2 regions of the Vibrio paucivorans genome follow, and region 2 is predicted to be linked to the other one. Evidence: riboswitches for the same ligand, from Rfam matches in the RefSeq annotation. Region 2 holds a riboswitch; the other holds the start of a gene.
What was found. Region 2 has a riboswitch for thiamine pyrophosphate ahead of thiD (bifunctional hydroxymethylpyrimidine kinase/phosphomethylpyrimidine kinase). Riboswitches for the same ligand answer to the same signal wherever they lie in the genome.
Positions count from the first base shown of each region.

Region 1: another riboswitch for thiamine pyrophosphate. It lies ahead of thiC (phosphomethylpyrimidine synthase ThiC); the one in region 2 lies ahead of thiD (bifunctional hydroxymethylpyrimidine kinase/phosphomethylpyrimidine kinase).

Region 1 covers NZ_CM133230.1:3,270,365-3,274,792, forward strand. The annotation lists gene ACXABW_RS14935 (thiamine phosphate synthase) at 1-105, opposite strand, end outside; gene thiC (phosphomethylpyrimidine synthase ThiC) at 102-2,057, opposite strand; TPP riboswitch at 2,177-2,275, opposite strand; gene crcB (fluoride efflux transporter CrcB) at 2,340-2,723, opposite strand; gene ACXABW_RS14950 (multicopper oxidase domain-containing protein) at 2,844-4,226, opposite strand.
Region 2 covers NZ_CM133231.1:540,708-545,135, forward strand. The annotation lists gene ACXABW_RS17615 (ABC transporter permease) at 1-457, opposite strand, end outside; gene ACXABW_RS17620 (ABC transporter ATP-binding protein) at 450-1,223, opposite strand; gene thiD (bifunctional hydroxymethylpyrimidine kinase/phosphomethylpyrimidine kinase) at 1,294-2,136, opposite strand; TPP riboswitch at 2,200-2,298, opposite strand; gene ACXABW_RS17630 (LysR family transcriptional regulator) at 2,404-3,294, opposite strand; gene ACXABW_RS17635 (NAD(P)-dependent oxidoreductase) at 3,419-4,057, shown strand; gene ACXABW_RS17640 (MFS transporter) at 4,125-4,428, opposite strand, start outside.

The sequences.
Region 1 (4,428 bases), on a different replicon from region 2:
CAACTCGATATCCTCAATAGCGAAGCCATAGGACTTCGCTACCAATAAGCATTGCTGTATCTCACCCGTTAAGTTTATATTTTGGGTTGGTATAAGGATTTTCACTTTTCGCCTTCAAGTTCGAGTGATTTGCTATCAACCGCTGGATGGTAAAGCTCAGAGCCAGTTTCAAGGAACTCTTTGGACTTCTGACGCATACCTTCCAATGGATCGTCTAGCATTTTGATTTCTATCGCCTGATCTGCCGCGACTTGCTCCGTGTCTTTTGCGTATTCGCGAACCTCTTGAGAAATCTTCATTGAACAGAACTTAGGCCCACACATGGAACAGAAGTGCGCCACTTTTCCAGATTCCTGAGGCAGAGTCTCATCATGGAAAGCGCGGGCGGTTTCAGGGTCCAATGACAAATTAAATTGGTCTTCCCAACGGAATTCAAAGCGCGCTTTTGACAGAGCGTTATCGCGGATTTGTGCACCAGGGTGACCTTTTGCCAGATCAGCGGCATGAGCAGCCAATTTGTAGGTTATTAAGCCTGTTTTTACGTCTTCCTTGTTGGGTAGGCCTAAGTGCTCTTTTGGCGTCACATAGCAAAGCATTGCACAGCCGTACCAACCAATCATCGCAGCGCCGATTCCTGAGGTAATATGATCATAGCCAGGTGCTACATCTGTAGTTAATGGGCCAAGAGTATAGAAAGGTGCTTCGTGGCAATGCTCCAACTGTTCTTCCATGTTCTCTTTGATCATGTGCATTGGAACATGCCCAGGGCCTTCAATGATGACCTGTACATCGTACTCCCAGGCTACTTTGGTTAACTCGCCAAGGGTACGTAGTTCCGCAAATTGAGCTTCGTCGTTCGCATCTGCAATCGAGCCTGGACGTAAGCCATCACCAAGGGACAGCGCGACATCGTACTTAGCACAAATTTCACAGATCTCTCTAAAGTGAGTGTATAGGAAGCTTTCCTGGTGGTGAGCTAGACACCATTTCGCAATGATAGAACCACCACGAGACACAATGCCAGTCACACGCTTAGCTGTCATTGGGACATAACGCAGCAGCAAACCAGCATGGATAGTGAAGTAGTCAACCCCCTGCTCGGCTTGCTCTATCAAAGTATCTCGCATTACTTCCCAGTTAAGGTTCTCTGCAACACCATTTACTTTTTCCAGAGCTTGGTACATTGGTACAGTACCAATTGGCACAGGGCTATTACGTAGAATCCATTCACGAGTTTCGTGAATGTTTCGCCCAGTAGAGAGATCCATCACGGTATCCCCACCCCAACGCGTCGCCCAAACAAGCTTTTCTACTTCTTCTTCAATAGAAGAGCTCACCGAAGAGTTGCCAATGTTTGCATTTACTTTAACTAAGAAGTTACGGCCAATGATCATCGGCTCAGCTTCAGGGTGGTTGATATTGGATGGAATGATTGCGCGACCTTCAGCGACTTCTTTCCTAACAAACTCAGAAGTGATCTCTTTAGGTAGATTAGCACCAAAGTTCTGCCCTGGATGTTGATGGTTAAGTTGCTCATCAGCATACTTTCGACGCCCCATATTTTCGCGAATAGCGATATACTCCATTTCGGGTGTAATAATCCCCTTGCGAGCGTAATGAAGTTGGGTGACGCAAGAGCCTTCTTTCGCTTGGCGGATGCGCGGTAAATTGCCATAGCGCAGCTCATCTAGAGTTTCGTCTTCCAAACGAGATTTAGTATAAACAGAGCTCACATCATCAAGTAATTGAGTATCTTCACGCTCTTCAATCCAGTGTTCACGTAGCTTTGGCAACCCTTGGTATAGGTCAATGGTATGAGTAGAGTCGGTATAAACACCAGAGGTATCATAGACGTGAATTGGCTCATTAGGCTCAAAAACAGGTTCTTCTTTGGTACCGCCAATCAAGCTATCTGCTAGCTTAATTTCTCTCATTGGTACTTGGATATCGCTACGTGTTCCTTCTACGTAGACTTTAGATGAGTTTGGATATGGCTCTACCGACAATGAATCGATGAACTGTTTAGCTTCCAGTCTTGCTTGTTTACGACTCGACATAGCATTTTTCCTTGCGTGTAATTATTTACTTTGGATAAAAATGCTTGGCGGATTGATGCTACAAGAGCGATCACTCGGACGAGTAATCAGATGATAGAATAACCAGATGAATCTCTAGTTTAGTATCTTCTCTTGTTCCCTTCGCAGGTATTAGCCTGATCAGGTTCAACGGATCCCGAGTTAACGGTCTCAGCCTTATGGCACTCCGACAAGTGAATTTTATTATATGGAATCGAGTAGGATTTACAAACCCGATTTGTATACTTTTTGCTTAGTTTTTGTTCACGATTTGATCAACAACTGAAATCCTACCCAAGCGGCAGAAATACTAAGCACAACGTTGAGTAAGACATTCAATCCCATTTTGAAAAATGCGCCCTGCTGCATAAGCAACACGTTATCCATTGAGAAAGTTGAGAAAGTAGTCAGTGCACCTAGAAAACCTAAGCCTATAATTTGCCTCCAAGGTTCAGTCGCTAATAGTTCATTCTCAAACGCCGCGATTAGTAGACCCATAGCAAACGAACCAATTACGTTGACTGTGAGCGTTCCATATGGGAACCCTCTACCAAACAGTGCAACACATAGTTCGGAGACTAGATAACGTGAGCACGCACCAAATGCCCCACCTAATGCAATGAAGCCGAGTATTGATAGTTGTCCCATAATATTCCCCAAATTTTTGTATGGCTATTTTAGCGTTTGATACAAAATATGCGAGAAATCAAACTAACATACGTAGAATAATAACTTGATTACTCATCTACTTTTAAAAAGTTACAGGTGTCACTTAACTTCAATATAACCCATCAGCCCAGTCTTCATATGTTCAATGACATGACAGTGGTACATCCAACGCCCAGGGTTATCTGCGACAAACGCGGCCTTAGCCGTTCCGTTTTTACCGAGCAACACCGTGTCGGTATGGAATGGTTCTGATAGTTGTTTTCCATCAAGTTCCAATACGGTAAATGTATGTCCATGAAGATGGATCGGATGGTGATACTGAGTGACATTTCTTAGATTGAAGATATAAGTCTTGCCTAGCTCCAACGATGCTAATGGTGCGGGTATATTATCTTTACTCATACCTTCCCATGCACGCCGATTCGTCAGCCAAAATGTCGGCTTCGATTTACCATCTTTGCCCGTTGGAGATATAGCACCTTCCCATTCAAAAACAAAGTCAACCTGCTGAGCGTTTTTAATATCAAGCTCAGGTACGGGGTTTAGTGGCAAAGCAGGGAGTTCCTTACCTTTTGGTAGGCTGGAATCGATAATCTCAAATTCACATAGTGGGAAAGGAAATCGCCCTTTCATGTGTCGGACGTATACGCGCTTCCCAGGCTCTGGCGCGATTAAGCCGACATCAAACCTCATTCCTGGCCCTATCTTATGCTCAGATAGCTTATAGGGGCTTCTAATGGGGTTCCCATCTATTGCAATTACCCAAGCTTCTGCACCTTCAATAGCTATAGGGTAGGTAATTGTATTATCGACGTTAGCAATGCGCAGCCTCACTGTCGCATTGGATTTAAGAGTATAAGCAGGCTCATGTACACCATTCACTGTTCCCCACTCGCCCGGAGTCCCCATTCGAGCGCTAAGGCGAGGAATCATTAAATCTTTCCACTGACCTTGTTTATCTAAATGCCAGTGTTTGAGCATCAAGTCATATTCTTCATCAAACTCAACAGGAATTGCTTCTTCAACCACAATCAACCCAACGAGCCCCATTCCCAGCTGCTTAACGCTGTTCATATGCGGGTGGTACCAAAATGTACCGGCATCTGGTGGAGTAAATTCATAATCAAAGGTTTCACCTGGCATGATAGGAGGTTGACTTAAAAAAGGCACACCATCCATTTCAATAGGGATTCTTAAACCATGCCAGTGAATTGTCGTTGGCTCAGAGAGTCCATTAGTAAAACGGATCACTACCTTTTCACCTTGCCTACAACGAATTGTAGGTGCAGGGATGGTACCGTTAAAGGCAAGTACACTGGTCTTATTGTCACCAACCAAGCGTGCAGTAGAAGGCTCAGCAGTAAGATAAAAAATTTTGTTGGAACCCTCGTTTTGTATCTTGGTTAATGAGCAAGCAGGCAATGCAAATAGAGCGGCTACAGCTGAAGAACAGCGCAGAAAATTCCGGCGAGTTGTATCCATCAAAACAATCCATTCTAGTGAAATATCACAATTTTATATCACTAATGAAAATCATTCTTAATAAGGCGTTATAAATGTGGGTGGTGTCTTAACAGACTTAAGGGTGACGACAAATACCATAAAGAGTTATAGCTACTAATTAGATATAAGAATAAAGAGAGCCGAATACTAGTAGTATTTTTATATTAGCGTAAACGAAAAA
Region 2 (4,428 bases):
AAGTTGTGACAGGGAAGAAGATAATCAGCGCAGCCATGACGACTTTCGAGGTGATGCCATAACCAAACCAAAGCATCAGCACAGGTGCAATCGCAAAGACTGGAATCGCTTGGCTGGCAATAAGCATAGGCAACAGCCAACGTTTTACCGGTTTGAACAGCAGCATCTGCAGAGCAAATGTCATCCCCATGGTTAAGCCAAGAAATAGCCCTAGAACGATTTCTTGCCCGGTAACCCAGGTATGCTTTAGCAATACGTCGTGGCGCTGTATCAGGCGTTCAAACACATCCAAAGGCGCTGGCAAAATGAAAGACGGCATATCAAACACCACCACAACCAACTGCCAAATTGCGACAATCACAGAACATGAAATCGCTACGCGCAGAGCTGGGTGAGAAACTCGTTCTTTCTTTTCCAATTTATTTGAAATGGCGGTTACACGGGTCATGCTACTCATAATCACGCTCCAAACTGTCTAGGATGCTTTGCTGGATCTGAGCACATTCGGCATCGAGCTTTCTTGGTGTCGGAGATTTAGGAACATCCAAACATACCGCCCGCGCTGGAGAGCCACTCATAATGTATAACTGCCCGGCTAGCCTGATCGCTTCTTGCGGATCGTGTGTGATCAACACTACCGTTTTCTCTTTTAACAGTTCACACGCCAAATTCTGTAAGCGGTGGCGTGTTACAGCATCAAGCGCAGAAAATGGTTCATCCATTAATACAATCGGTTTGTCTTGCATTAAGGTACGCGCAAGCGCGGCTCGTTGACGCATACCGCCCGATAACTGTTGTGGCAAGCTCTGAGCGTGGTCTCGCAAACCTACTTGCTCTAGCAATTCTAATGCTTTGGAGGTTAGCTGCTCCTTAGATAATGAACTCGCTTCACCAAATTGGCTGCTAAGTAGTACGTTATCTAGCACCGACAGCCATGGCATTAACAAATCCTGTTGTGCCATGTAAGCGATTTGCGAGTGCACTTCTGCCGATAGCGAATGCTGATTTTGGATTGAAACTGCGCCACGCCATTCGACTTTATCGCCGAGCAAACCGGCTAAATACCGCAGCAACGAGCTTTTACCACAGCCGCTCTTACCTAGTATGCAGGTCCAGTTTTTCGCTGGGATCTGCATAGTCAGTTTTTCGATCGTTGGTTGCGCGTTATCTAGATAGCGCAAGTAACCACCACGAATGTCGATGCATTCATCTAGGTTTTCCATCGCCTCACAATGACTCTGGTGACTGGCAGGCTGCTTTGTTGAATCAAGCTTCGTTGAATCAAACATGGTATTAGCGATTGCCTGCTTGGATTGCATAAAAGTGGTTAACCGGCCCATGGCCAGAACCGATATCCAGCTCATCGGCGTGAGCGATGGCTTCAGAGATGTACTTCTTGCCCAAAGCCGTCGCTGAGCTAAGGTCATTACCCTGCGCAAGGTACGATGCAATCGCTGAAGATAAAGTACAACCTGTGCCGTGAGTATTACGTGTTTCCACACGTTTTGCCGATAGTTGCTCGACTTCGTTCGCGGTAATCAAGAGATCATTACTGTTTTGATCTTTTTCTAGGTGACCACCTTTTAGCAATACAGCTTTAGCCCCAAGATTACGTAGCTCCGTAATCATATCTGTCATTGCTTGCTCAGTTTCAGGGACGTCACAACCAATTAACGCTGCACCTTCCGGTAGGTTTGGCGTAATAACATCAGCCAAAGGAAGTAACTCACTTTTTAGTGTCGTGATGGCCGATTGCTCTAAAAGAAGATCTCCACTCGTCGCAACCATCACTGGGTCTACCACTAAGAATTTCGGTGAGTATTGCTTAATCTTTTCTGCCACCACTTTAATGATGGAAGAGTCTGCAAGCATGCCAACTTTTACAGCGATTACGTTGAGATCGGTAAATACCGCGTCGAGCTGCTTCTCTACGTGCTCGAGTGGAATTGGAAAGATCGCGGATACGCCAAGTGTGTTCTGCGCTGTAATCGCAGTGATCGCGGAGCACGCATAGCTGCCTGTTGCTGAGATAGCTTTAATGTCAGCTTGAATACCGGCACCACCACCACTGTCTGAACCCGCAATGGTTAAAACAATCGGTGTGTTTACAGTATCGTTAGATGAAGAGTGCGGCATATAAGCTCCTAAGCAAGCGTGCAGGAACTTCTAGCCCTAGATCACGTGGCTATCGCCACAAGTGAGACAAGAGTGATAGTTCCCTACGCCAGTGTTAACTGAATCAGGTTCAACGGGTCTCGCTTTTGCGATCTCAGCCATTTGGCCCCCCGACTATGTTTCGCGATAATATCAATTTTGCGGCAAAGGGCAATGATTTAACCCAAATAAAAGAGCAGTTAATCATTAAATATTGCCTTAAGCCTGCTAAGTCCAACTTACATCGACTTACTGTGCTCGGATGTCGTGGCTCCATTGCTCGGCGATAAAGTCGATGAATTGCCTAACCACAGGTAATTGATAGCTACGGGATAGATACACGGCCCAAATCGCACTGCTCTGTAACGTGTATTCCGGTAGAATCCTGACGAGTTTTCCTTGCGCGATTAGCGGATTTGCTAAGTCACAAGGTAAACGAGCGATACCCTTTCCACGTAGGGCTGCCAACGAAATCATCATGGTATCGTTGGCAAACAAATTACCCTGTACTTTCACACTGACTGGCTGGTTGTCTTTTACGAAGTCCCAATGTGTTGCACCTAAATGACCAAAACAGTTATGAGCTTCGAGATCTTGGAGCTGAGTTGGTTCACCCTGTAATTGCAGGTATTGTGGTGATGCACATACGATGGAGTCGACATGCATAAGCCGACGTGCAATAAGAGTGTCATCAGGTTCAGCGGTATAGCGCAGTGCAATATCTAGCCTTTCTTCAACAAGCTGAGAAAACTGATCGCTGGCAACCACTTCAATAATCACGTCAGGGTGTCGTTCAGTGAATTCGGAAATCACATCCAGCAACATGGTTTGCGCGAGACCGATTGGCGCTGAAATGCGGATCTTCCCCTCTAAACGGTCGGAATGACTCAGCGCTTTTACTTCGAGCTCTGCAACTTCGTTCAATATGCTCTCGCAGTGTCGCAGAGCTTGCTCGCCAACCGAGGTTAAGCTGACCTTTCTTGTGGTCCTATGCAGCAGGCGCTGTTTTAACCAAGTTTCAATCTCTTGGACATGACGAGACACCTGCAATCGACTTAGATCGAGGTTCTCTGCTGCTTTGGTAAAACTGGCGCAGTTTGCTACCTCAACAAAGCTACGCATGGCGATCAACCTATCCATTTCTCACCCTAATTAGATAACCATTAAGATACAATATACATCTATTTTTGATATTTATTGCAAATAACTTAACCAATAAACTTTCTCCATCGTCAAAACACAACAACACATGGAGAACGACGTTATGAACATTGCAGTATTAGGCGCAACTGGATGGATTGGTGGTGAGATCGTAAAAGAGGCGGCTTCACGTGGTCACAACGTCATCTCACTAGTTAGAGATAAGAGCAAGGTTGACGGCTTATCAAACGTAGTTCGCACACTTGATATTGAATCTGAAGATTTTGATCTTGAGCAGGCTCTCACTGATGTAGACACACTAGTCGTATCCATTGGCGGACGTGCAGCGAACAACCATGGAATCGTGGCTAAATCGGCAAACCGACTGCTTGCCTCACTTGCAGAAACAAAGACACAACGCATAGTCTGGGTTGGCGGTGCCGGTTCACTGGAAGTCGCTCCAAACACACCATTAGTGACGATTCCAGAGTTTCCTGAAGAGTACAAACCAGAAGCCATCGCTCAAGGCGAAGCACTGAAAGTATTCCGCCAATATCAGGGACCAACAACGTGGACTTATATTAGTCCAGCGGCTGAGATTTTCCCTGGTGACAAACAAGGAAACTATAGAGTTGGTGGGGAACAATTACTTACGGACGAGCAAGGTAACAGCCGTATTTCGGTGACCGATTATGCTCATGCTTTGGTCGATGAATTGGAATCGGCTAAACATCTAAACCAAAGAATTGGTATTGCCTACTAAGCACTAACCTGACACTAAAGCCACTCCCTTACACTGGTTAGAGTGGCTTTATTATTGTGGCGCGACGTTATTGCGCAGCCATACGAGAACGGTACACGTTAACACTAAATATCACCATTACAGCGATGACAAATGGTAATACGTAAACGTTAAGCTTTTCCCAACCCACTGTCGCTTCCAGCCAGCCAGAAAGTAGCGCGGTGATGGTCACACAACCAAACACCACAAACTCATTAAAGGCCTGCGCTTTAGGTTTATTGTGTGCCGCGTATGATTGACTACACAAACTGGTTGCCGCGATAAACATGAAGTTCCACCCAACACCTAATAGCACAAGTGCCGAACGGAAATGCCAAATGCTTTGTCCATTA